3 regions of the Streptomyces sp. NPDC005791 genome follow, and region 2 is predicted to be linked to each of the others. Evidence: riboswitches for the same ligand, from Rfam matches in the RefSeq annotation. Region 2 holds a riboswitch; each other region holds the start of a gene.

Region 1 (7,643 bases), on a different contig from region 2:
TGCGCGCGGTGCCCGGGGAGGGTCGTCGTGGCCGCTCCCTCCACCTCGAAGCCCGCGTCCGCGATCATGTCGAGGTCGGTCTGTCCGGACTGCCCCTCACTGGTCAGATAGTCGCCCAGGAAGATGGAGTTCACCAGATGCAGGGCGAGCGGCTGCATCGAACGCAGATGCACCTCGCGACCGCCCGCGAGCCGCACCTCGACGTCCGGGCAGACGAACCGCACCATCGCCAGGATCCGCAGGCACCGCTGCGGTGTGAGGTGCCAGTTTTTCGCGAGCGGGGTCCCCTCCATGGGAATCAGGAAGTTCACCGGCACCGAGTCCGGATCCAGCTCGCGCAGCGAGAAGACCACGTCCACCAGGTCGGCGTCCGCCTCGCCCATGCCCGCGATCAGACCGGAGCACGCCGAGAGCCCGGCGGCCTGGGCCTGCTGCACGGTGTCCACCCGGTCGGCGTACGTGTGTGTGGTCGTGATGTCCCCGTACGTCCCCTCCGAGGTGTTGAGGTTGTGGTTGTACGCGTCGGCGCCCGCCGACCTCAGGCGGTCGGCCTGGCCTTCCGAGAGCAGGCCGAGGCAGGCGCACACCTCGACGCCCTCGTGCTGCTCCTTGATCGCCTCGATCGTCTGCGACACCCGGTCGACGTCACGGTCGGTCGGCCCCCGGCCGCTGGCCACCAGACACACGCGCTTGGCGCCGCCCGCCACCCCTGCGGCGGCGGCCTTCTTCGCCTCGTCCGGTTTCAGCCAGGTGTACTTGAGGATCTCGGCCTTGGAGCCGAGCCGCTGCGAACAGTAGGAGCAGTCCTCCGGGCAGAGACCGGACTTCAGGTTCACCAGGTAGTTGAGTTTGACGCGCCGGCCGAACCACTGGCGGCGCACCTTTCCGGCCGCGGCCACCACGTCGAGCAGTTCGTCGTCGGAGGTCGCCAGCACGGCGAGCGCTTCGTCACGGGTCGGCAGTTCGCGCCGCAGCCCCTTTTCCACCAGCGTGTTCAGCAGGTCCATGGCCTTGATCCTGACGTACGGCACCGCCATCGGCCAAGGAGGAACCGGACAGTAGAGCCGGTCGATGCTGTGTGTATTGCCACACCCTGGCCTGTTGCGCACCCGGTTAGGGTCTGTGAGCTGCCTACAAAAGGGACCCGCCCATGTCCTACGCCCCGTTCGACTGGATCGACGACGAGGCCCGGCGCCGTGCCGACGCCGGACTCGTCCGGACGCTGCGCCCCCGGCCCGCCGGGACGGAACTGCTGGACCTCGCGAGCAACGACTACCTCGGTCTGAGCCGGCACCCGGAGGTCACCACCGCCGCGGCCGAGGCGGCACGGACATGGGGTGCGGGGGCCACCGGCTCGCGGCTCGTCACCGGATCCACCGCACTGCACGCGGAACTCGAACGCGAACTCGCGGCCTTCTGTGGTTTCGAAGCCGCCCTGGTCTTCTCCTCCGGCTACGCGGCCAACCTCGCCGCCCTCACGGCGCTCACCGGACACGACTCGCTGATCGTGTCCGACGCCGGCAACCACGCCTCGATCGTGGACGGATGCAGGCTCTCCCGGGCCGCCACGGCCGTGGTGCCGCACGCTGACCCCGAAGCGGTGCGCAAGGCACTCCACTCGCACGACGGACGCGCGCTGGCCGTGACCGACTCCGTCTTCTCCGTGGACGGCGACGCGGCCCCGCTGGCCGCCCTCGCCGATGTCTGCCGCGCCGCGGGCGCCGCTCTCCTCGTGGACGACGCACACGGGCTGGGCGTCCTGGGCACGGGCGGACGAGGCGCGCTGGAGGCCGCCGGACTCGCGGGTGGCGAAGGGACCGTCGCCACGCTCACCCTCTCCAAGTCGCTCGGCAGTCAGGGCGGAGCGGTGCTCGGCTCCACCCGGGTCATCAGCCACCTGGTCAACACGGCTCGTACGTTCATCTTCGACACCGGTCTCGCACCGGCCGCCGTCGGTGCGGCTCTTGGCGCCCTGCGTCTGCTGCGCCGCGAACCCGGACGCGCGACCAGGGCGGGGGCCGTCGCCGCGGAACTGCACGGCCGGCTGACGGCGTCCGGGCTGACCGCGGTCCGCCCGGACGCCGCCGTCGTGTCGGTCCGCGCGCCCTCGGCGGAGTCGGCGGTGCGGTGGGCCGCCGACTGCCGCGCGGCAGGGCTCGCCGTGGGGTGTTTCCGGCCGCCCTCGGTGCCGGACGGAATCTCCAGGCTGCGGCTGACCGCCCGGGCGGACCTGGCGCGCGAACAGATCGCCACGGCCGTGCGTACGGTCCTCGCGACGGCGCCCCGGCAGGTCAGCTGACCGGACGACCGTGCAGTCCGGCGACGAACGACGTCCAGGCCGTCGCCGAGAAACGCAGCGGCGGAAGGCCCGTGTCCTTGGAATCCCGAACGGCGAGCTGATCGCCGGGCAGGGGCGCGGTCTCCACGCAGTTGTTCATCCCGGTGCTGCGGCTGCTGCGCCGCCACCTGGGTGCGGGCCGTGCGAGACGGTCGGACATCGTGCCCCCCTCGGGCAGTCTGAAGGTTCCGCCTGATCGCCGCGGCCTAGGGCGGCGATGAGGTCCAGCGATCGCTCCGGCGACAGCGCGTGAGCCTGCATCGTGCGGAAGGCCGAGCTGTACGCCTCGAGGTCTTCTTTCCGCTCCAGATAGAGACTACTCATCAAATGGTCAAGAACGACCACATCCAGATCGGAGATGTTCGGAAAAGAGAAAATAACGAAAGGCCCTGTGAGGCCGATGTAGCTCCCGGTTTCGAACGGCAGCAACTGGAGCGTTACGTGAGGCAGTTGAGCTACCTGCGTCAAATGGTGCAGCTGCTCCTTCATGACGCGGGGCCCGCCGACCCGCCGCCGTAGTACGGCCTCGTCGAGTACGGCGCTGAGCCGCAAGGGCCGGGGTGCGTGGAGGACGCCCTGCCTGGCGAGCCTGACCTCCACCAGGGAATCGAGCTGTGCGACCGGCAGCCCGTCGAGTGAGGTGCGGGTCACCGCTCGCGCGTAGTCGGCGGTCTGCAGCAGCCCGGGAACGACCGAGGTCTCCAGCGTGCGGGCGGCATCGGCCTGGGACTCCAGGCTGATGAAGTCGCGGTACTGCGGCGGGATGAGCCCGCGATAGGCGTGCCACCACCCGCTTCCGCCGCCGCCGGCCGAACCGGCGAGATTCTGCAGCAGCGCGCACAACTGCGGGTCGTCCACGCCGTAGGCGTCCAGCAGCCGGGTCACGTCACCCGGCGTCACTCCGCTCGCCCCGGTCTCGATCCGGCTCACCTTCGACTGATGCCAGCCCAACATCCCGGCGGCGTCCCGGCTCGTGAGTCCCGAGGAGTGACGCAGACCGCGCAGCTCCTCACCGAGCTTGCGACGGCGCACCACAGGGCCGTTCCGCACGGCGCCCACCTTCCGTTGTACGAGGAGCCGCCCCGGCGGGCACGGCTCGGGAGGGGCCAGTGTTGCGCCCGTACGCGGCCCGCGGAGCAGAGTTCACCGGAATGAGCGACAGATATATGCATATCTTGGCCGATCGCCGTCAGTAAGGCCGACATCGGTGGCAGTCTGGCGCGAAGCACAATCCAGGGCTGGCCGTGGGCCGGTCAGGGCGGGAAAGGGACGGCGTCGCCATGGCAGACCATCAGGAAGCAACTGTCACTCTGCCGAGCGATCCGGCCTCGGTCTCCACGGCCCGGACATTTGTGGCCCAGGTGCTCGCGGCATGGGGACTGAGGCAGGACGACGACGCCGCCGACACCATCCGGCTGATCGTCTCGGAACTCGCCACCAATGCCGTCCAGCACACCTTGGGGCAGTCACCCACCTTCACCGTGGACCTCAGACTCGACCGGGACGTGGAGTTCTATCTCGGTGTGACGGACAGCCACCCCCGCCGTCCCCAGCGGCTGCCCGCGGCGGTGCGCCAGGACAACGGACGCGGAATGTTGATCATCCGGGCCCTCACGAAGGAGCACGGCGGCCGGCTCGCAGTCAGCCCCACCCCGGACGGGGGCAAGACCGTGTCGATCGCTCTTCCCTGGCCGGTCCCCGCGCGGAGCTGACGCCGTCGGCCGGCGCACCGCGCGTGGGGCCGCGACCGTCCTCACCCGGTGGAAGCCCGGCCGAAGCCGCTGCGCAGGAGAGCCATCAGCGTCGTCGCCGCCGCGGTGTTCCGCTCCCCCCGGTGCACCACGGAGATCGTCCGCCGGAAAGCGGCGGGTTCCAGACGGCGGACGGCGAGCGGCGTCGGGGACATCGCGGCCACCATCTCCGGCACCACCGCCACGCCGATGCCCGCACTGACCAGGGCGCACACCAGGGCGTAGCCGGGCGACTCGCACACCACGGCGGGGGTGGCTCCCGCCTCGGCCAGCGCACGCTCGACCCCACGCCGCGGTGGATGATCAGGAGCGCTGCTGATCAGCGGACGGCCCGCCAGTTCGGCCACAGGCAGCGGGCCGCTGCCCTCGGACAGCACCTGCCCGAGAGCGGTGACCAGCACCAGCTCCTCGACGAGCAGCGGCTCGGCGGAGACCCCCGCCGGCAGCGGCCCGGCGGCCGCGGGTTCGTACGCATGGGTGAGCGCCAGGTCCACATCACCCGCTGCCACGGCGGCGACCCCGGCGGGCGGCTCGTAGTCCGTGACGGCCAGCTCCACATCGGGGTGGGAGCGCCGGAACGCGGTGAGAACCGGCGGCAGCAGATGGATCCCGGCCGTCACGAACGTGCCGACCCTCAACCGGCCGCCCGACAGCCCTGCGAGCCGTGCCAGCTCGTGCCGTGCCTGGTCCATCTCGTCCAGCACACGCCGGGCCCGCCCCGCCAGCAGCTCACCGGCGGCCGTCAGCCGCGCCCCGCGGTGGTGACGGACGAGGAGGGCGGCTCCGGCCTCCCGCTCGAGCTTCGCCAGCTGCTGCGAGAGCGCGGGCGCGGTGTAACCCAGTCGTGCGGCTGCCCGTGTGATCGAGCCGGCCTCGGCCACAGCCACCAGCGCGGCCAGCCGCGTGGGGTCGTACATTAAGCGTTCCTTTTGCCAGGCCCAGAAGATTGCAAGTACACGTTAAAGGGCCGACGGGGTCAGGGTGGACCCATGGACGCACAACTGATCGCTTTCGTCGCCGTCGCCGCGGGAATGGTGGCGCTTCCCGGCGCAGACTTCACCGTGGTCGTACGCAACGCCCTCGCATCCCGGCGGTCCGGGCTGGCCACCGCGGTGGGGGTCGCCGGAGGGCTCGTGGTGCACACCGCCCTGGCGGTCGCCGGCCTCGCCGCCGTGCTCGTGACGATGCCCGTGCTGTTGCGCACCGTCCAGCTGCTCGGCGGCGCGTACGTCCTCTACCTCGGGCTCAGCGGCCTGTACGCGATGAGGCGACGGGCCACCGCAGGAGGGGCTGACGAGGAGGAGGGCGGGGCGTCCACGGGGCTCGGACGTTCGCTGCGCCAGGGCTTCCTCACCAACGCCCTCAATCCGAAGGCGCCCGTGCTCTTCCTGAGCCTGCTGCCCCAGTTCGTCCCGGCCGGCCAACCGCCGCTGCCGAGGACACTGCTGCTGGCGTCGGTGGTCGTCCTGCTCGCCCTCGTCTGGTTTCCGGCCGTGGCCCTGCTGGTGGACCGCCTGGGCCGGTGGCTGCGCCGGCCGCGTACCGCCCGTGCGATCGAGGGCGGCAGCGGCGCGGCGCTCACCGCGCTGGGACTCGTGCTGGTCACCGGTCCTCTGCTGCACTGAACCGGGCGACGAAGGCCGTCAGCGCACCCTCCCGTACCAGACGTTGCCGGACCAGATCTTCTCCAGCCGGACCACGGCGCCGGTCTTCGGCGAGTGCCAGATCTTCCCGCTGCCGGCGTAGATGCCGACGTGGTAGACGCTGCGGCCCGCGTGGAAGAAGACGAGGTCGCCGCGCTGCCGCTGCGACCTGGAGATATGGCGGGTCTTGTTGTACTGCTGCTGAGCCGTGCGGGGAAGTTTCCTGCCGACCTTCTTGAACGCGTAGAGCGTGAGCCCGGAGCAGTCGAACCGATGGGGGCCCGCGGCGCCCCAGCTGTAAGGGGCGCCCTTCTTCGAGGCCGCGATCTTGAGGGCTTTCGTCGAGTGGGCGGCGGCCTCGGCGTCGTTCACGAAACCGGGGGCCAACATGGTGGTCCCTACGGCGAGTGTCAGGACCGAGGCCGTGCCGGCCCGGGCGAACAGAGAGCGGACATGAACCTGCGCAGTCATGCGCAACCCTTCGTCAGCCGCCTGTGAAGGATGACCTGTCGGGTTCGGGCTGGCGAAGTTGCCCGGCCGCGCGAAGCGGCTTCACCCCGAGGGCTGTCCGGAAATCCGGACGGCCCGTTGTGCTCGGGTCCTCCACTCCTGCCGATCCATTCCTGTCGACCAGGCATCCGGACAGCGGCAGGACTCGGCGTCCGCCCGGACCGCCCCGCCGCGGTGGCGGGGGCTTGTCGTCCCAGGGATCTTTACTCACGCCGTGCCGGATTTCCTCGCTGAAGCAGGCATATGTGAGAGTCCTCACGACTGATCCGATCGGGTGGACGCGGTCGGCCCGGGGCCGCGGCGGCTGCACCGGACCAGCCGTGTACCAGGGGCGGAACGATGTATTCCGTTCAGTGTCCGTGCTCGGTGCGCAAGTTGGGCTGTCCCTCGGTAGGGGGACCTCCTACGCCGATCGAGCGAGGAAAACTCATCGACCTGCCGGGCGTGTCGTGAAAGGGCGTCGGAAACCCCACCGGGAACCCGAGTCGGGCGGCGAAAGCGCTCAACTCGACGGCGCGGGAGGCACGGCGACCCGCCCGGCGCGACGCTCGCCGTCCAGCAGTCGCAGAGCCCTGGCCAGGGTGTCCGCGTGGATCTGTGACTCCCCTCGCTCGTGCATCGATACCAGTGCGTCGCGGAGGGAGACGGCCCGGGACGCGAGGGCCTGAGCCGCCCGGAGCGCTCCGTACGTGTCGGTGCCCCGGGCGGGGTTGATGCGGCCGAGCTGGTCGAGCGCCGCCAGGTAGCAGTCGATGAAGTCGGCCTCGGCGCGGGTCAGTGCGGGCAGTGGTGGGAACTGGGGTGAGGGCATGGGGCGTTCACCTCGCGGGACGCGGTGGATGGGACGGCGTGCGGTTCTCCGTGACGTGGTCCACCAGCCCGAACGCCAGAGCGGCTGGGGCGTCGAGGACGGTGTCCCGTTCGATGGCTGCGCTGATCTCCCGCGTGGAGCGCCCCGTGTGGCGGGCCAGCATGGCCGTGAGCAGCTCGCGCTCGCGCTGCAACTCACAGGCCCGGATCTCGAGATCGGAGGGCTGGCCCTGCACCGGCTCGCCCAGAGCGGGTTGCTGAATGACTACCCGGGCGCCCGGCAGGGCATGTCGGCGTCCGGGTGCGCCGGCCGCGAGCAACACCGCGGCGCCGGCGCCCGCCTGGCCGAGGCAGAAGGTCTCCACCTCGCAGGCGAGGAAGTGCATGGTGTCGTAGACCGCCGTCATGGCGCCGAAGGAGCCCCCGGGCGAGTTGATGTAGAGCGACAGAGGCCGGTCGGGGTCCGCGTGCTCCAGGTACATGAACTGCGCGATCAGGTCGGTCGCGGCCGTGTCGTCGACGGGCGTGCCGAGAAGGACGATGCGCTCGGACAGCAGCTTCGAGTACGGATCCGTGCTCCGGGACCCGTGA
Region 2 (7,643 bases):
GCGCCCAGGGTGGCGAGGAGATCGTGCTCGCGTCCGAGGCGGACGACGCCGAAGCCGCCCTGGACCGCCTGGCGAAGCTGGTCACCGAGGGGCTCGAGGAGCTTCCGGAGACCGTCTGATCCCGGCCGTCTCGAACCGGCAGCATTTCTGCGGAAAGCCGCGGCACCCCCACCCGGGAGCCGCGGCTTTTCGCATTCCGTGAACAATCCAGGGGCGAGCCCCGAAAAGCCGGATCAGGGCAGCAAAAAGGCAGCCCTCCGATCATTACCCTCTTTGTATACGGCGCAATTGTTAATGGCGGGCTCCCGCGATGTTTACGGGGTGTTGCGAAGTTCTCACCCGGGCCGCGCCCGCCGTGCTCCCGGACACGTACGGGCGCCGCAGCCGGTGGGCCGCGGTGGCCCGCTCGGCGTGCTGGGCGGCGAGCAGCCTGGCCCGCTCCGTGTCCCGGCGCGCCACGGCGTCGACGAGAGCGCCGTGCTCGGCCCAGGAGTCCGCGGGGCGGGCCGGCTGCTCGACGGCGTACATCCAGGCGATCTTGTGCCGGAGCTGGGTGAGCAGCGCGATCAGCGCGGGGCTGCCCGATGCCTGCGCCAGCGTCTCGTGGAACCAGCCGCCCAGGGAGCGCAGATCCTCTCCCTCGGCCCTGCGCACCCGTTCCTGCCCCAGCCTGACCAGGCCGCGGAGCACCTTGAGGTGCGCCTCGGTGCGACGTTGCGCCGCGCGGGCGGCTCCGAGGGGTTCCAGGAGCATCCTGATCTCCAGAAGATCTGCGGCCTCCTGCTCCGTGGGTTCGGCGACACAGGCACCGGCGTGCCGACGGGTGACGACGAACCCCTCGGACTCCAGGGTGCGCAGCGCCTCGCGTACGGGGACGCGGGAGACGCCGTAGCGGCGCGCGAGCACTTCTTCGGTGAGGCGGCTGCCGCGTTCGAAGACACCGGAGACGATGTCGTCACGGATTGCCGTGCATACCGAATGCGCTGGGATGCGCATGTCCGAACCTCCGCCTTAATCCCCGCGGAACGCGGCCGATCGACGCCTGTTCGGTGACTCTATTGCAACCGGCGGGAATTTCCGATGGCGGGGTGGAATCCATGGATATCTTTTGGCCAGGGAACACTTCCGCAGGGCTTCTGCGGACCTTGTCCGGGCACATGACGAAGGGCCCCGGCGGATGCCGGGGCCCTTCGTCGGAGCGCTGTCGCGCGGCGTGGGGTCAGACCTGGACGCCATGGGCGCGGAGGTAGGCGACGGGGTCCATGTCCGAGCCGTACTCGGGGGTGGTGCGGGCCTCGAAGTGCAGGTGCGGCCCGGTGGAGTTGCCGGTCGAGCCGGAGATGCCGATCTGCTCACCCGAACCGACGCTCTGGCCGACGGACACACCGATCGAGGAGAGGTGGCCGTACTGGGTGTACGTGCCGTCGTTCATGCGGAGCACGATGTTGTTGCCGTACGCGCCACCCCAGCCCGCCTCGACGACCGTACCGGCGCCGACGGCGACCACGGAGGTGCCGGACGCCGCCTGGAAGTCCACACCGGAGTGGCTGCCGGAGGACCAGAGCGCGCCACCGGACTTGTAGCCGGTGGTCACGTGCGAGCCCGCGACCGGGAGATGGAAGGAGTTCAGACGGGCACGCTCGGCGGCCCGTGCGGCACGCGCCTCGGCCTCGCGCGCCTCCGCGGCGCGGGCCTCGGCCTTGCGCTTCGCCTCAGCCTTCGCCTTGGCCTTCGCCTTGGCCTTCGCCTCCGCTTCGGCCTTGACCTCGGCGGCTATGTCGGCCTGGTGCTGCTGGGCCTTCGCCTGGGCACCGATCTGGGCGGCGAGGGTGGTGTCGAGGGCGACGGTCTGGGTCAGACCGGTGGCGGTGACGGCCTCGGAGTCCGCGGCGAGAGCCGGGGAGGCGGTGGTACCGATGACTCCGGCTGTGGCCAGGGCCGCGATACCGGCGACCTCGGCGCTCTTGCGCGTCAGGCGGCTCGGGGCACGGTGCTTCCCGGTGGCACGGATGAACGCCATGGAGGGGCTGGTCCTTTCCTTCCTTCTCGCCTACCGGGTTAGCTGACGGGTTCGGAGCAGGAAGGTCTCCTACGGGCCCCTGAGCCTCCGACGAGGCACAGGAATCCGATTCACCCCAGGGACTTATGTGGGTCCCCGGCTCCCCAGGCTCGCGCCTGACGGGGACTCGGCGATGGCTGTCCGGCGCCGCGGACGCGGCAGTCGTCTGGCGGACAGCCGAGCCGACGCTAGAGCGGTCCACTTTCCCCCGCCAAACGGAAAGGGCCTTTTGTCGCACATCCCACAGGTCGAACGCGGAGCATTCCCACGAAACGGACAAATGGCAAAACCCCGGCGAGTTCATACTCGCCGGGGTCCGTCATGTCCCGTTCCGTCAGCTGGTGACGACCGAGACCTCGCCGATACCGAGCGCCTTCACGGGCTCCGCGATCTGTGCGGCGTCCCCGACCAGAACCGTGACCAGCCGGTCGACCGGGAACGCGTTGACCACGGCGGCAGTCGCCTCGACCGTGCCGGTCGAGGCCAGGCGGGCGTACAGCTCGGCCTGGTAGTCGTCCGGAAGGTGCTGCTCCACCTGGTCGGCGAGAGTGCCCGCCACGGAGGCCGCGGTCTCGTACTTCAGCGGGGCCACACCCACGAGATTCTGCACGGCGGTCTCGCGCTCGGCATCGGTGAGCCCCTCGGCCGCCAGGGTGCGCAGAACCTTCCACAGGTCGTCGAGCGCCGGACCGGTGGATTCCGTGTCGACGGATCCGCTGATGGCGAGCATCGCGGCGCCGGTCGCCCCGGAGGCGGAACCGGGCGCCGTCGAACGCAGCACCTGCCCGAAGGCCCGGACGCCGTAGGTGTAGCCCTTCTCCTCGCGCAGCACGCGGTCCAGCCGCGAGGTGAGGGTGCCGCCCAGGCAGTACGTGCCGAGGACCTGGGCGGGCCACACGCTGTCGTGCCGGTCCGCTCCGATCCGGCCGATCAGCAGCTGGGTCTGCACGGCTCCCGGGCGGTCCACGATGACCACACGGCCGGTGTCGTCCGCGGTGATCGGGGGCACCGGCCGGGCTTGGCCGGCGTTGCCCGACCAGTCCCCGACGGTGTCGGACAGCAACGCGTCGAGGTCCACCTCGGTGAGGTCACCGACGACTACGGCCGTCGCGGTGGAGGGGCGGACATGGGCGTCGTAGAAGGCGCGTACGGCGGCGGCATCGATCCGCCGGACCGTCTCCTCGGTGCCCTGGCGCGGACGCGACATCCGCGCCGTGGCGGGGAAGAGCTCCTTGGAGAGCTGCTTGGCGGCCCGCCGTGCCGGGTTGGCCTGCTCGTGCGGGATCTCGTCGAGGCGGTTGACCACCAGACGCTCGATCTCGCTCTCCGCGAAGGCCGGGGCCCTCAGGGCCTCGGCGACCAGGCCGAGGGCCTTGGCCAGCCGGGAGACCGGGACCTCCAGGGAGACACGGAGACCCGGGTGGTCCGCGTGTGCGTCCAGCGTGGCGCCGCACCGCTCCAGCTCGGCGGCGAATTCCTCCGCCGAACGCTTGTCCGTGCCCTCGGACAGGGCGCGCGCCATGATCGTGGCCACACCGTCCAGGCCCTCGGGTTCGGCGTCCAGCGGGGCGTCGAGGAAGATCTCCACGGCGACGACCTGCTGGCCGGGGCGGTGGCAGCGCAGCACGGTCAGCCCGTTGGGCAGGGCGCCGCGTTCGGGCGCGGGAAAGGCCCAGGGCCTGGCCTCGCCGGCGGTCGGCTGCGGGTGGTACTCCATCGTCACTCCAGTCACGGCGGCGTCGGTCACTTGTCGGCCCCCTCGTGCGCTTCGGCACCGTCCGTCTCGTCGGCCGGTTCGACCGGTTCGTAGACCAGGACCGCACGGTTGTCGGGGCGCAGGTGCGCCCGGGCGGCGGCCTTGACCTCGTCGGCCGTCACGTCGAGCACCCGGCCCACCGCGGTCAGGGCGAGCTGCGGGTCACCGAACAGGACGGCGTACCGGCACAGTTCGTCGGCACGGCCGGCGACCGTGCCGAGCCGGTCCAGCCACTCGCGCTCCAACTGCGCCTGGGCGCGTTCCATTTCCTCCGGCGTGGGGCCTTCCTCGGCGAACCGGGCCAGCTCCTCGTCGACGGCCTCCTCGATCAACGGCACCTCGACGCCACCGGACGTCTTGACGTCCAGCCAGCCCAGCGAGGGCGCGCCCGCCAGCCTGAGCAGCCCGAAGCCCGCGGCGACGGCCGTACGGTCGCGGCGGACCAGCCGGTTGTGCAGGCGGGACGACTCGCCGCCGCCGAGCACGGTCAGCGCGAGGTCCGCGGCGTCGCACTCGCGTGTGCCGTCGTGCGGCAGCCGGTAGGCGGCCATCAGCGCACGCGCGGGGACCTCCTCCTGGACCACTTCACGCAGCTGTTCGCCGATGACGGCGGGCAGCGAGCCGTCGCGCGGGGGCTGCTTGCCGTCGTGGGAGGGGATGGAGCCGAAGTACTTCTCGACCCAGGCGAGCGTCTGCTCCGGGTCGATGTCGCCGACCACCGAGAGCACCGCGTTGTTCGGCGCGTAGTACGTCCGGAAGAACGTCTGCGCGTCCTCCAGGGTCGCCGCGTCCAGGTCGGCCATCGAGCCGATCGGCGTGTGGTGGTACGGGTGGCCCTCCGGGTAGGCGAGGGCGGTCAGTTTCTCGAAGGCGGTGCCGTACGGGACGTTGTCGTAGCGCTGGCGGCGCTCGTTCTTCACGACGTCCCGCTGGTTCTCCATGGACTCCTCGTCGAGCGCGGCGAGCAGTGAGCCCATCCGGTCGGCCTCGAGCCACAGGGCCAGCTCCAGCTGGTGCGTGGGCATCGTCTCGAAGTAGTTGGTGCGCTCGAAGCTGGTCGTGCCGTTCAGGGAGCCGCCGGCCCCTTGCACCAGCTCGAAGTGCCCGTTCCCCTTGACCTGGCCCGAGCCCTGGAACATCAGGTGCTCGAAAAGGTGAGCCAGGCCCGTGCGTCCCTCGACCTCGTGCCGGGAGCCGACGTCGTACCAGAGGCAGACCGCGGCGACGGGGGTCAGATGGTCCTCGGAGAGCACCACGCGCAGGCCGTTGGCCAGGCGGTGCTCGGTCGCCGTCAAGCCGCCGGAACCGGCCTGGGCTGTGGCCGTGTGACCCATGGGCATGTACGTCCCTTCGATCGGTACAGGATTTCCTGCCGGACCTGCCACTCTAGGCAAGCGCACGGGCACCTGGCGAAGTTCCCGCCGGGTGAATGTCGTCGTGGACGCTGCCGTGCACAGCGGCTCCGAGGGAGCCGTGAGGGCGCTTCGGACGGGTCGAGGTCGGCGTTGTCGGTACGGCGGTCCACAATGGTCGGCGTCAGAACCTGAGGTTGCCCGACAGAATCTGTGAAGGAGTCGCAGCCGCGATGGCCCGCCGCAGCACGAAAACCCCGCCGCCGGACGACTTCGAGGAGAAGATCCTCGACATCGACGTCGTCGACGAAATGCAGGGCTCCTTCCTCGAGTACGCGTACTCGGTGATCTACTCCAGGGCTCTGCCCGATGCCCGCGACGGCATGAAGCCCGTGCACCGCCGCATCGTGTCCCAGATGAACGAGATGGGGCTGCGTCCCGAACGCGGCTATGTGAAGTGCGCCCGCGTCGTGGGCGAAGTGATGGGCAAACTGCACCCGCACGGTGACGCGTCGATCTATGACGCACTGGTGCGCATGGCACAGCCGTTCTCGATGCGCCTGCCCCTCGTCGACGGGCACGGCAACTTCGGCTCGCTGGGCAACGACGACCCGCCGGCCGCCATGCGGTACACCGAGTGCCGGATGGCCGACGCCACATCCCTGATGACTGAGTCGATCGACGAGGACACGGTCGACTACCAGTCCAACTACGACGGCCAGGAGCAGGAGCCGGTCGTCCTCCCGGCGGCGTACCCGAACCTCCTGGTCAACGGTGCTTCCGGGATCGCCGTCGGCATGGCCACCAACATGCCCCCGCACAACCTCGGCGAGGTCATCGCCGCCGCCCGCCACCTCATCCGGCACCCGGGTGCAGACCTCGAGACGCTGATGCGTTTCGTCCCGGGCCCCGACCTGCCCACCGGCGGCAGGATCGTCGGCCTCGGCGGTATCAAGGACGCCTACGCCGCGGGACGGGGCACGTTCAAGATCCGCGCCACGGTCGCCATAGAGAACGTCACGGCCCGTCGTAAGGGTCTCGTCGTCACCGAACTGCCCTTCTCCGTCGGCCCCGAGAAGGTGATCGCCAAGATCAAGGACCTCGTCGGCGCGAAGAAGCTCCAGGGCATCGCGGACGTCAAGGACCTCACCGACCGGGCGCACGGTCTGCGTCTGGTGATCGAGGTCAAGAACGGCTTCGTGCCGGAAGCCGTTCTGGAGCAGCTGTACAAGCTGACGCCGATGGAGGAGTCCTTCGGTATCAACAACGTGGCACTGGTCGACGGACAGCCGCTCACCCTGGGGCTCAAGGAGCTTCTCGAGGTCTATCTCGACCACCGCTTCGAGGTGGTCCGCCGGCGCAGCGAGTTCCGCAGGACCAAGCGCCGCAACAGGCTGCACCTGGTCGAGGGCCTGCTCGTGGCGTTGCTCGACATCGACGAGGTCATCCGCCTCATCCGGGACAGCGACAACTCGGCGCAGGCCAAGGAGCGCCTGATGGAGCGCTTCTCGCTGAGCGACATCCAGACCCAGTACATCCTGGACACCCCGCTGCGCAGGCTCACGCGCTTCGACCGGATCGAGCTGGAGACCGAGCGCGACAAGCTCAACGAGGAGATCGCCCAGCTGACCGCGATCCTGGAGTCGGACGCCGAACTGCGCAAGCTGGTCTCGTCCGAACTGGCCGCGGTCGCCAAGAAGTTCGGCACCGACCGGCGTACGGTACTGCTGGAGTCGGCGGGTTCACAGATCGCCTCGGTGCCGCTGGAGGTCGCCGACGACCCGTGCCAGGTACTTCTCTCCTCGACCGGCCTCCTCGCCCGCACGGCCAACGCGGAGCCGGTCGCCCAGGCGGAGGACGCCAGGCGCACCAAGCACGACGCGATCGTCTCGGCCGTCGCTGCCACGGCGCGCGGTGACGTGGGCGCGGTGACGTCCGCCGGACGGCTGCTCCGGCTCTCGGTGATCGATCTGCCGCAGCTGCCTGACACCCATGCGGCACCGAACCTGTCGGGCGGCGCCCAGATCTCGGAGTTCCTCACGTTGGAGCCGGACGAGGAGCTGGTCTGTCTCACCACGCTGGACGAGGAGGCGCCCGGCCTGGCCATCGGCACGCTGCAGGGGGTGGTGAAGCGCGTGGTGCCCGACTACCCGCCCAACAAGGACGAGTTGGAGGTCATCTCACTGAGGGACGGTGACCGTGTCGTCGGCGCCACCCAGCTGCGTACGGGCGAGGAGGACCTGGTCTTCATCACGTCCGACGCACAGCTGCTGCGCTATCCGGCCGCATCGGTGCGTCCGCAGGGACGCGCGGCGGGCGGCATGGCGGGCGTCAAGCTGGCGGCAGGCGCCACCGTCCTCTCGTTCACCGCGGTGAACCCTTCGGCGGACGCCGCGGTGTTCACCGTGGCCGGGTCGCACGGCACGCTGGACGATTCCGAGCGGACGTGGAAGCTCACGCCGCTCGACCAGTATCC
Region 3 (7,643 bases), on a different contig from region 2:
CGCTCTTCGGCGCCTCCGCCGAGCTGACCAGGCTCGCCGGGTGGATGGCCTTCGACACCGGCCAGCAGGAAGCCGCCCAGCGCTACTACATCCAGGCGCTGCGCCTGGCCCGCGCCGCCGCCGACGTACCGCTCGGCGGTTACGTCCTGGCATCGATGTCGCTGCAGGCGACCTACCGCGGCTTCGCCGACGAGGGTGTGGACCTGGCGCAGGCCGCGGTCGAACGGAATCGGGGGCTCGCCACCGCGCGGACCATGAGCTTCTTCCGGCTCGTGGAGGCGCGCGCCCATGCCAAGGCCGGCGACGCACCGGCCGCGGGGGCCGCGCTCAGGGCCGCCGAGAGCTGGCTGGAGCGCTCCCGGACCGGTGACTCCGACCCGGCGTGGCTCGGCTTCTACTCGTACGACAGGTTCGCCGCCGACGCCGCCGAGTGCTACCGCGACCTCAAGGCGCCCCGTCAGGTGCGGCGCTTCACCGAGCAGGCGCTGTCGAAACCCACCGACGAGTTCGTCCGTTCCCACGGGCTGCGGCTCGTGGTGTCCGCGGTCGCCGAGCTGGAGTCGGGCAACCTCGACGCGGCCTGCGCGGCGGGGACGCGTGCGGTGGAGGTGGCGGGCCGTATCTCCTCGGCGCGCACCACCGAGTACGTACGCGACCTCCTGCACCGCCTCGAGCCGTACGGGGACGAGCCCCGCGTGGCCGAGCTGAGGGAACGCGCGCGTCCGCTCCTCGTCGCCCCGGTCTGACCCGAGCGGCGGAACAGCGGGGCCGACGAACCGCAGCCCGGGGGGAAGGGTGCCGGTACGCCCCGATTCCTCCGGATCCGGGGGCCGGACGCCCCGCCACGCACACGCCCGCCCTGGTTTGAGCCCGTTGTCAGTGGGTCAGTGCACTATCGGGGTGGGAGGTGGCGTGATGATGACGCACGCGGCGTACGACTGCGATGTGCTGGTGATCGGTGGCGGAATCGTCGGTCTGTCGACCGCGTACGCGATCACGCGCACCGCGCCCGGCACCCGGGTCACGGTGCTGGAGAAGGAATGGGGTCCGGCCCGGCATCAGACGGGCCGCAACAGCGGGGTGATCCACAGCGGAATCTACTACCCGCCGGGCTCGCTCAAGGCGCGCTTCGCCGTGCGGGGCGCCGCCGAGCTGGTGGACTTCTGCGCGGAACACGGCATCGCCCACGCGGTGACGGGCAAGCTGATCGTCGCGACCGACAGCCGCGAGTTGCCCCGGCTGCACGCCCTGGTGCAGCGCGGCCGGGCGCACGGCCTGCCGGTCCGGGAGCTCGGCCCCGCCCAGATCGCGGAGTACGAACCGCGGGTGCGCGGCCTCGCGGCGATCCGGGTCGGGACGACGGGGGTGGTCGACTTCACCGCGGTGGCCGTCAGGTTCGCCACCGAGGTGGGCGCCTCGGGCGGGGAGATCCGTTACGGCGCGGAGGTCGTCGCCGTCGACCGGCGCCCCTGGGGTGTCGCGGTGCGCACGGCCGACGGCCAGGTGGTCAGGGCCCGGGTGCTGGTCAACTGCGCGGGGCTGCACAGCGACCGGGTGGCGCGGCTCGCGGGCGACGACCCGGGAGCGCGCATCGTGCCGTTCCGCGGGGAGTACTACGAGCTGGCCAGGCCGGAGATGGTGCGCGGGCTGGTCTATCCGGTGCCGGACCCGGCGTTCCCCTTCCTCGGGGTGCATCTGACCCGGGGTGTCGACGGCACAGTCCACGTCGGTCCGAACGCCGTGCCGGCGCTGGCCCGCGAGGGGTACGACCGGACGGTCGTCCACCCGCGCGAGCTGGCCGCCACCCTGTCCTGGCCCGGCTCCTGGCAGATCGCCCGGCGGCACTGGCGGTACGGGGCGGGCGAGGTGCACAGGTCGCTGTCGAAGCGCGCGTTCACCCGGGCCGTCCAGCGGCTGCTGCCGGAGGTGACGGAGGCGGATCTGCGTCCCTCCCCCGCCGGGGTCAGGGCCCAGGCGGTCCTGCGGGACGGCACACTGGTCGACGACTTCCTGATCCGCGACGCCCCGCACACCGTGCACGTGCTCAACGCCCCGTCCCCCGCGGCCACCGCTTCCCTGCCCATCGGGAGGGAGGTGGCGCGACGGGCCCTGCTGCGGGCCGGCGCGACCGGCTGGACGCCTCCCGCCGTAGAATCGGGTCATTGTGTCTGAGCCCCTGAACCCCACCCCAGAGACTCCCGGCCCCGCCCCGGAACTGCCCGGCGCCGCGGACGCGGACGACGCGGCAGCAAGGCGCGCCGCCTCCTTCGAGCGCCAGCGCAGGCTGCGCCAGGAGCCCCGCTTCCCCGGAGGCCCGGCCGCCGATCCGGCGGGCTCGCACCACGAGCGCCGGATCCGCAGCTTCCAGCCGCGCCGCAGCCGGGTGACCACCGGCCAGGAGGACGCCCTCCAGCGACTGTGGCCCACCTGGGGCCTGGACATCGACGGCCGTGGCGTCCTGGATCTCCGCACGCTCTTCGACGGCCTCCCCGTGGTCCTGGAGATCGGCTTCGGCATGGGCGAGGCGACGGCGCAGATGGCGGCCGACGACCCGACCACCGGGATCCTGGCCGTCGATGTGCACACCCCCGGCCAGGGCAATCTGCTGGGGCTCGCGGAACGGGCCGGGGTGTCCAACGTCCGTGTCGCCAACGGTGACGCCATCATCCTGATCCGCGAGATGCTGGAGCCGGCCGCCCTGGACGGGCTCCGGGTGTACTTCCCCGACCCCTGGCCCAAGAAGCGCCACCACAAGCGGCGGCTGATCCAGCCGGAGTTCCTCGACCTGGTGGCGCCGCGGCTGAAGCCGGGCGCCGTCGTCCACTGCGCGACGGACTGGGAGCCGTACGCGGAGCAGATGCTGGACGTCCTCACCGCACACCCCCTGTTCGAGAACACCCAGGCCGACGGCGGCTACGCTCCCCGGCCCGCGTTCCGGCCGCTGACCCGCTTCGAGGGCCAAGGTCTGGACAAGGGACACGTCGTGCACGACGTGCTGTTCACCCGTCGCTGATCAGCCATCGCCCGGCCGGCCGGCCTCCCACGGCGTGGCCAGGTGTCAGTGGCTCTCGTTAGGGTCGTCCGGTGTCCGAGGGGTCCGTGCAACACCAGCAGCCGGTCGTCCCGGTTCTCGAGGAGCAGCGGCTCGACGAGTTCCTGGGCGGCGTCCCGGAGCGAGGCCAGTGGCGGTACCGGCCCCGCATCGTCGGCATGGTCTGGCGCAGCAAGGCGTTCAGAGCCGGCGCGGTGGTCACGGTGCTCGCGCTCTGCGGTCTGGTGATCCTGGCCCTGGTGCGCCGGCAGACGGGCACCGAGGGCTTTCTGGTGGGGCTGGGCCTGGCCGTGCTGCCCGTGCCGCTGCTGATGGCGGCGTTCCGCTGGCTCGACCGGGTCGAACCGGGGCCCTGGCGGAATCTGTTGTTCGCCTTCTCCTGGGGCGCGTGCGCCGCAGCGCTCGTGGCGATCATCGCCAACTCCTTCGCGACCCGGTGGATAGCGACGGCCACCGCGGACCCGGTGAGCGCCGACACCCTCGGGGCCACGGTCGTCGCCCCGGTCGTCGAGGAGACCGCGAAGGCCGTCGCTGTCCTGCTGATCTTCCTCTTCCGCAGACGGCAGTTCGGCGGGATCGTCGACGGCATCGTGGTCGCCGGCTTCACCGCGACCGGCTTCGCCTTCACCGAGAACATCCTCTACCTGGGCAACGCCTTCGGCGAGGACCAGCAGATGGGGACCACGGGCTTCGCCTCCGTGACGGCGGGGACGTTCTTCGTCCGTGCGGTGATGTCGCCTTTCGCACACCCCTTGTTCACGGTGCTCTCCGGCATCGGCTTCGGCATGGCGGCGCTCGGCGGCGCACGCCACCGGGTCCGCCGGATCGTCCTGCCTCTGCTCGGGCTCGTCCTCGCCATGGGCATGCACGCCCTGTGGAACGGCTCGTCGTCCTTCGGGCCGTACGGCTTCTACGCGGTGTACGGCGCGTTCATGGTGCCGTCCTTCGCCCTGGTGACCTGGCTGGCGATCTGGTCACGCCGGCGGGAGCTGCGCACGCTCTCCACCGAGCTACCGGTGTACGCGGCTGCCGGCTGGCTGACCTCCGCCGAGCCTCTCGCGCTGGCCTCGATGCGGGCGCGGGGCGTGGCCCGCGACATGGCCAGGCACTGGAACAGCCACCCGGACCGCGCCCGGGGCCGGGCCGCGGCCCGCGCCGTGGCGGAGTACGAGTCGTTCGCGACCTCGCTGGCCATGCTGCGCCGGAGGGCCCGTCATGACGGCGTGGGGCCGGACTTCGCCGCCCGCGAGCAGGAGTTGTTGCATCACCTCTGGCAGCGCCGGGACATCGCGGGCCCGGCCCTGACGTACGCGGCCCACGCGACGGGCCGGCTGCGCGTCCACCGGCCACCCGCGCCGCCGGGGTTCCCACGGCAGCTCCCTCACGGCGGGCCGCCTCCCCAGCACCTGCCCGCGCCGCACCGGCACTACGGCGGCTACAACCCGTATCTGGAGAACGGCAGGCACCGCGCCCCGCCGGATTAGAAAGCGTCCGGGTCAGGAGCCGTCCAGGCCAGGAGCCCGCCCGGGTCAGGCCGGAGGAGTCCGGGCCCCCGGACGGACCGGCGGCCCTGACGTCGGGGGGTGTCGTCAGGGCCGCCGGGGTTCTGAGGGGATCAGATCGTGAGGCCCTTGCCGCGCAGCCAGCTCATCGGGTCGATGCCCGAGCCGTCCGCGGTGTGGATCTCCAGGTGCAGGTGCGCGCCGGTCACATTGCCCGTCGCGCCGACGCGGCCGATCGTCTCGCCGGTGGTGACCCGCTGTCCGGCGGTCACATCCATCGAGGACTGGTGGCAGTACCAGACCTCGGTGCCGTCGTCGAGCTCCAGGACCGTGCGGTAGCCGTACGAGCCGGAGTAGCCGGCCGACTTCACCGTGCCGCTGTGGACCGCCTTGACCGGGGTGCCGGTCGGAGCCGCGAAGTCCAGCCCGGTGTGGTGCCCGGAGGACCACATCGAACCGGCCTGACCGTAGGTGGAGCTGATGTAGTACGAGGAGGTCGGGACGGCGTAGCTCGCGGCGAGCTTGGCGAGGCGCTCGGCCTCCGCCTTCTTCTTCGCAGCTTCCTCCGCCGCCTTCTTCTTCGCGGCTGCCTCGGCCTCGGCATCGCTCTGCTGCTTCGCCGCCTGGACCGTGGCCGCCTCGATCGCCGCCTGCTCCTCAGCGGCCTTGGCCTGGGCGTCGGCGCCGGCCTGCTGCTGCTCGGCCTGCTGGAGGATGCGGGCCCGCAGCGCTTCGCCGGCGTCGGTGGTGCCCTGCTGGGCCTCGGCGGCGGTGATGCCCGCGGTGGTGAGCGGGGAGGACGCGGCGACCGTCTCGTGCTCCGAGTCGGAGCCGTCGGACATGAACGCGCCCACGCCGGGCAGGGACTTGGCGTCGGGGAGATTGTCCGCGATGGAATCGGGAAGAGAGATGGAGACCGGCGGCTTGCTCTGAGCGGTGGCCATGCCACCCGCTCCCACGGCCGCGATGACGCCGACGCCGAGGACGGTGGAGCTACGGGCGAGACCGCGCTGCTTGGCTACGCGATGCCGGCCGCGCACGGGGCGGATGGACTCCTCGGTGGGGTTCCATTCCTCCCACGTCCTGTCCTCGTCACCGAGGCTGCCGGTCCTGAAGGATGACGGTGCCTCGGGGGCAGGCTGATTGGACGCCACGTGGGCGCTCTCCTTTCCTTCCTTCTCGCCTACCGGGTTAGCTGACGGGTTCGGAGCAGGAAGGTCTCCTACGGGCCCCTTCGTCTCTCACGAGACACAGGTGTCCGATTCACCCCATGTAGGTGGTTCCCCGGTTCCCTTGCGGAATTCGGCGCTGCGCACGGTGCCGCCTCTTGCGACGGCAGGTACAACCGCGCTGCGTTATCGAACGTTAATAGACACCCGGGTCCGAATCCAAGCTGTTCCTACAGATCGTTCGTCACTCCGGCCAGGACTTTCAGGGGCCAACCGGGCGCAAACGGGCGACTTCAGTGACCTTTGACCGACCAGCACTTTCTGACGGTGCGTCAAATGTTATGCGGAGCGGGGTCCTTCGACTACCGACGGTCGCGACGGTCATTCACCGTCCCGTCGCACGATCTTCACGGTCGTCCGCCGCTCCTGCTGGCCGCGCGCGGGACGTCCCACCGCCAGGAGCGCCAGGTCGTCCGTCGACCGGCCGCCGGTGTGCAGCCGTACGTCGTCGGTGAGCGCGGACAGCAGTTCCTCGGGCCCCGGGAACAGCCGGCCGCGCAGCCGGGCCGCCGGATCGTAGAAGACACCGTTCGCGTCCCGCGCCTCGGAAAGCCCGTCGGTGAACGCCAGGAACATCGCACCGGCCGGCAGCGTCCACTCGTCCGACCGGTCCGGCCACACGTCCAGCCCCATGCCGAGCGGCATCGCGGGCGCGGTCGGCGACAGTACGTCCAGCGCCCCGTCCGCGTGCAGCACGAGCGGCTCGGGGTGACCGCGGTTGACGACCCGCATCGTGTCCGAACCGGCCGGGATCTCCGCGAGGACGGCGGTGACGAACCCTTCCATGGAGTCGAGCCCGCCCCGCCGGGAGCCCTCACGGGCCAGCGCCCGCTCCAGCCGCTGGACCACCCCCTCCAGCGACAACTCCTGTTCCGCGGCCTCCCGGAACGCCCCGATCACGACGGCCACCGCCGCCACGGCGTCCAGCCCCTTGCCCCGTACGTCCCCGAGGACCAGGCGCACCCCGTACGGGGTGTTCGCGACGGCGTACAGGTCACCGCCGACGAACTCGTCCGCCTGCGCAGGCTCGTACCTCGCCGCGACCAGCAGCCCCCCGATCCGGTCCTCGGGCGTCGGGAGCACCGCGCGCATCGCCGTCTCCGCGATGACCCTGGCCGAGGCCAGCTGCTCGTTCCCGCGGCGCACGACGCGGTTGATGACGAGGGAGAGCGCGGCGACGGTGAACAGGGTCAGCAGATCGGTGGCCGGCACGACCTCGGCGAGCGTGCCGTCCGAGACCCGGATGGCGAGCACGACGAGGATCGAGACCACTCCCACCCGCACCGTCCCGGCCGGCGAGAAGAACGGCGCGGCGATCAGCGGGGCGGCCGCGAAGAACGGGACGGCCGTGACCGCGGGCGGCGTCACGAGGTCGAAGACCAACCCGGCGCAGATCATCAGGGCGGGCAGCGCGCGCACGAACCGCCGGGAACGAGCGTTCCCCACAGCGCCCCCTCGCCGTCCGTCCCGCTTCCCCACCTGTGCACTCCTGCCCGGTCCACCCACGGCTGCGGACGGTACCGCGCCCCGTCCAGGCTGATCGGAGCCGCGCCGAGCGGCGACTCGTCATCGGCCAAAGGGAGGAGTGCGCCGGAGCGCCACCCACCGGGGGTCAGCCGGAGAGCCGGTGCTGCGCGTGGATCGTCTGTGCATCCCGTACGAAGACGGCTGTTCCGTCTCCGTACCGATGGTAGTTCCTTCCCGGCATATGACAGTGGCCCGGATCCTCGAAAGGATCCGGGCCACTGTCTTCAGTAGCGGGGACAGGATTTGAACCTGCGACCTCTGGGTTATGAGCCCAGCGAGCTACCGAGCTGCTCCACCCCGCGCCGTTGTGATTGCAACTCTACGGCATCCAGG

Evidence for each region. A riboswitch is a leader RNA that binds a small molecule or an ion and turns the genes downstream of it on or off. The one in region 2 is predicted to bind cyclic di-AMP.
Region 1: it holds a riboswitch for cyclic di-AMP, as region 2 does, so the genes downstream of both, ACFYSH_RS27845 (C40 family peptidase) here and ACFYSH_RS17525 (M23 family metallopeptidase) in region 2, are expected to answer to the same signal.
Region 3: it holds a riboswitch for cyclic di-AMP, as region 2 does, so the genes downstream of both, ACFYSH_RS09545 (M23 family metallopeptidase) here and ACFYSH_RS17525 (M23 family metallopeptidase) in region 2, are expected to answer to the same signal.

Annotation. Positions count from the first base shown of each region.
Region 1 covers NZ_JBIAIP010000016.1:108,501-116,143, forward strand. The annotation lists gene bioB (biotin synthase BioB) at 1-1,007, opposite strand, end outside; gene ACFYSH_RS27815 (8-amino-7-oxononanoate synthase) at 1,151-2,299, shown strand; gene ACFYSH_RS27820 (DUF397 domain-containing protein) at 2,292-2,498, opposite strand; gene ACFYSH_RS27825 (helix-turn-helix transcriptional regulator) at 2,435-3,388, opposite strand; gene ACFYSH_RS27830 (ATP-binding protein) at 3,619-4,050, shown strand; gene ACFYSH_RS27835 (LysR family transcriptional regulator) at 4,092-5,006, opposite strand; gene ACFYSH_RS27840 (LysE family translocator) at 5,079-5,714, shown strand; gene ACFYSH_RS27845 (C40 family peptidase) at 5,733-6,203, opposite strand; cyclic di-AMP (ydaO/yuaA leader) riboswitch at 6,207-6,403, opposite strand; gene ACFYSH_RS27850 (hypothetical protein) at 6,745-7,053, opposite strand; gene ACFYSH_RS27855 (ATP-dependent Clp protease proteolytic subunit) at 7,061-7,643, opposite strand, start outside.
Region 2 covers NZ_JBIAIP010000008.1:96,340-103,982, reverse strand. The annotation lists gene ACFYSH_RS17535 (HPr family phosphocarrier protein) at 1-119, shown strand, start outside; gene ACFYSH_RS17530 (GntR family transcriptional regulator) at 292-996, opposite strand; gene ACFYSH_RS17525 (M23 family metallopeptidase) at 1,220-2,020, opposite strand; cyclic di-AMP (ydaO/yuaA leader) riboswitch at 2,033-2,202, opposite strand; gene ACFYSH_RS17520 (pitrilysin family protein) at 2,394-3,776, opposite strand; gene ACFYSH_RS17515 (pitrilysin family protein) at 3,803-5,155, opposite strand; gene ACFYSH_RS17510 (DNA topoisomerase IV subunit A) at 5,401-7,643, shown strand, end outside.
Region 3 covers NZ_JBIAIP010000004.1:11,419-19,061, forward strand. The annotation lists gene ACFYSH_RS09525 (sporulation protein) at 1-746, shown strand, start outside; gene lhgO (L-2-hydroxyglutarate oxidase) at 916-2,172, shown strand; gene trmB (tRNA (guanosine(46)-N7)-methyltransferase TrmB) at 2,162-3,013, shown strand; gene ACFYSH_RS09540 (PrsW family intramembrane metalloprotease) at 3,085-4,536, shown strand; gene ACFYSH_RS09545 (M23 family metallopeptidase) at 4,668-5,708, opposite strand; cyclic di-AMP (ydaO/yuaA leader) riboswitch at 5,720-5,872, opposite strand; gene ACFYSH_RS09550 (PP2C family protein-serine/threonine phosphatase) at 6,105-7,262, opposite strand; tRNA gene ACFYSH_RS09555 (tRNA-Met) at 7,539-7,612, opposite strand.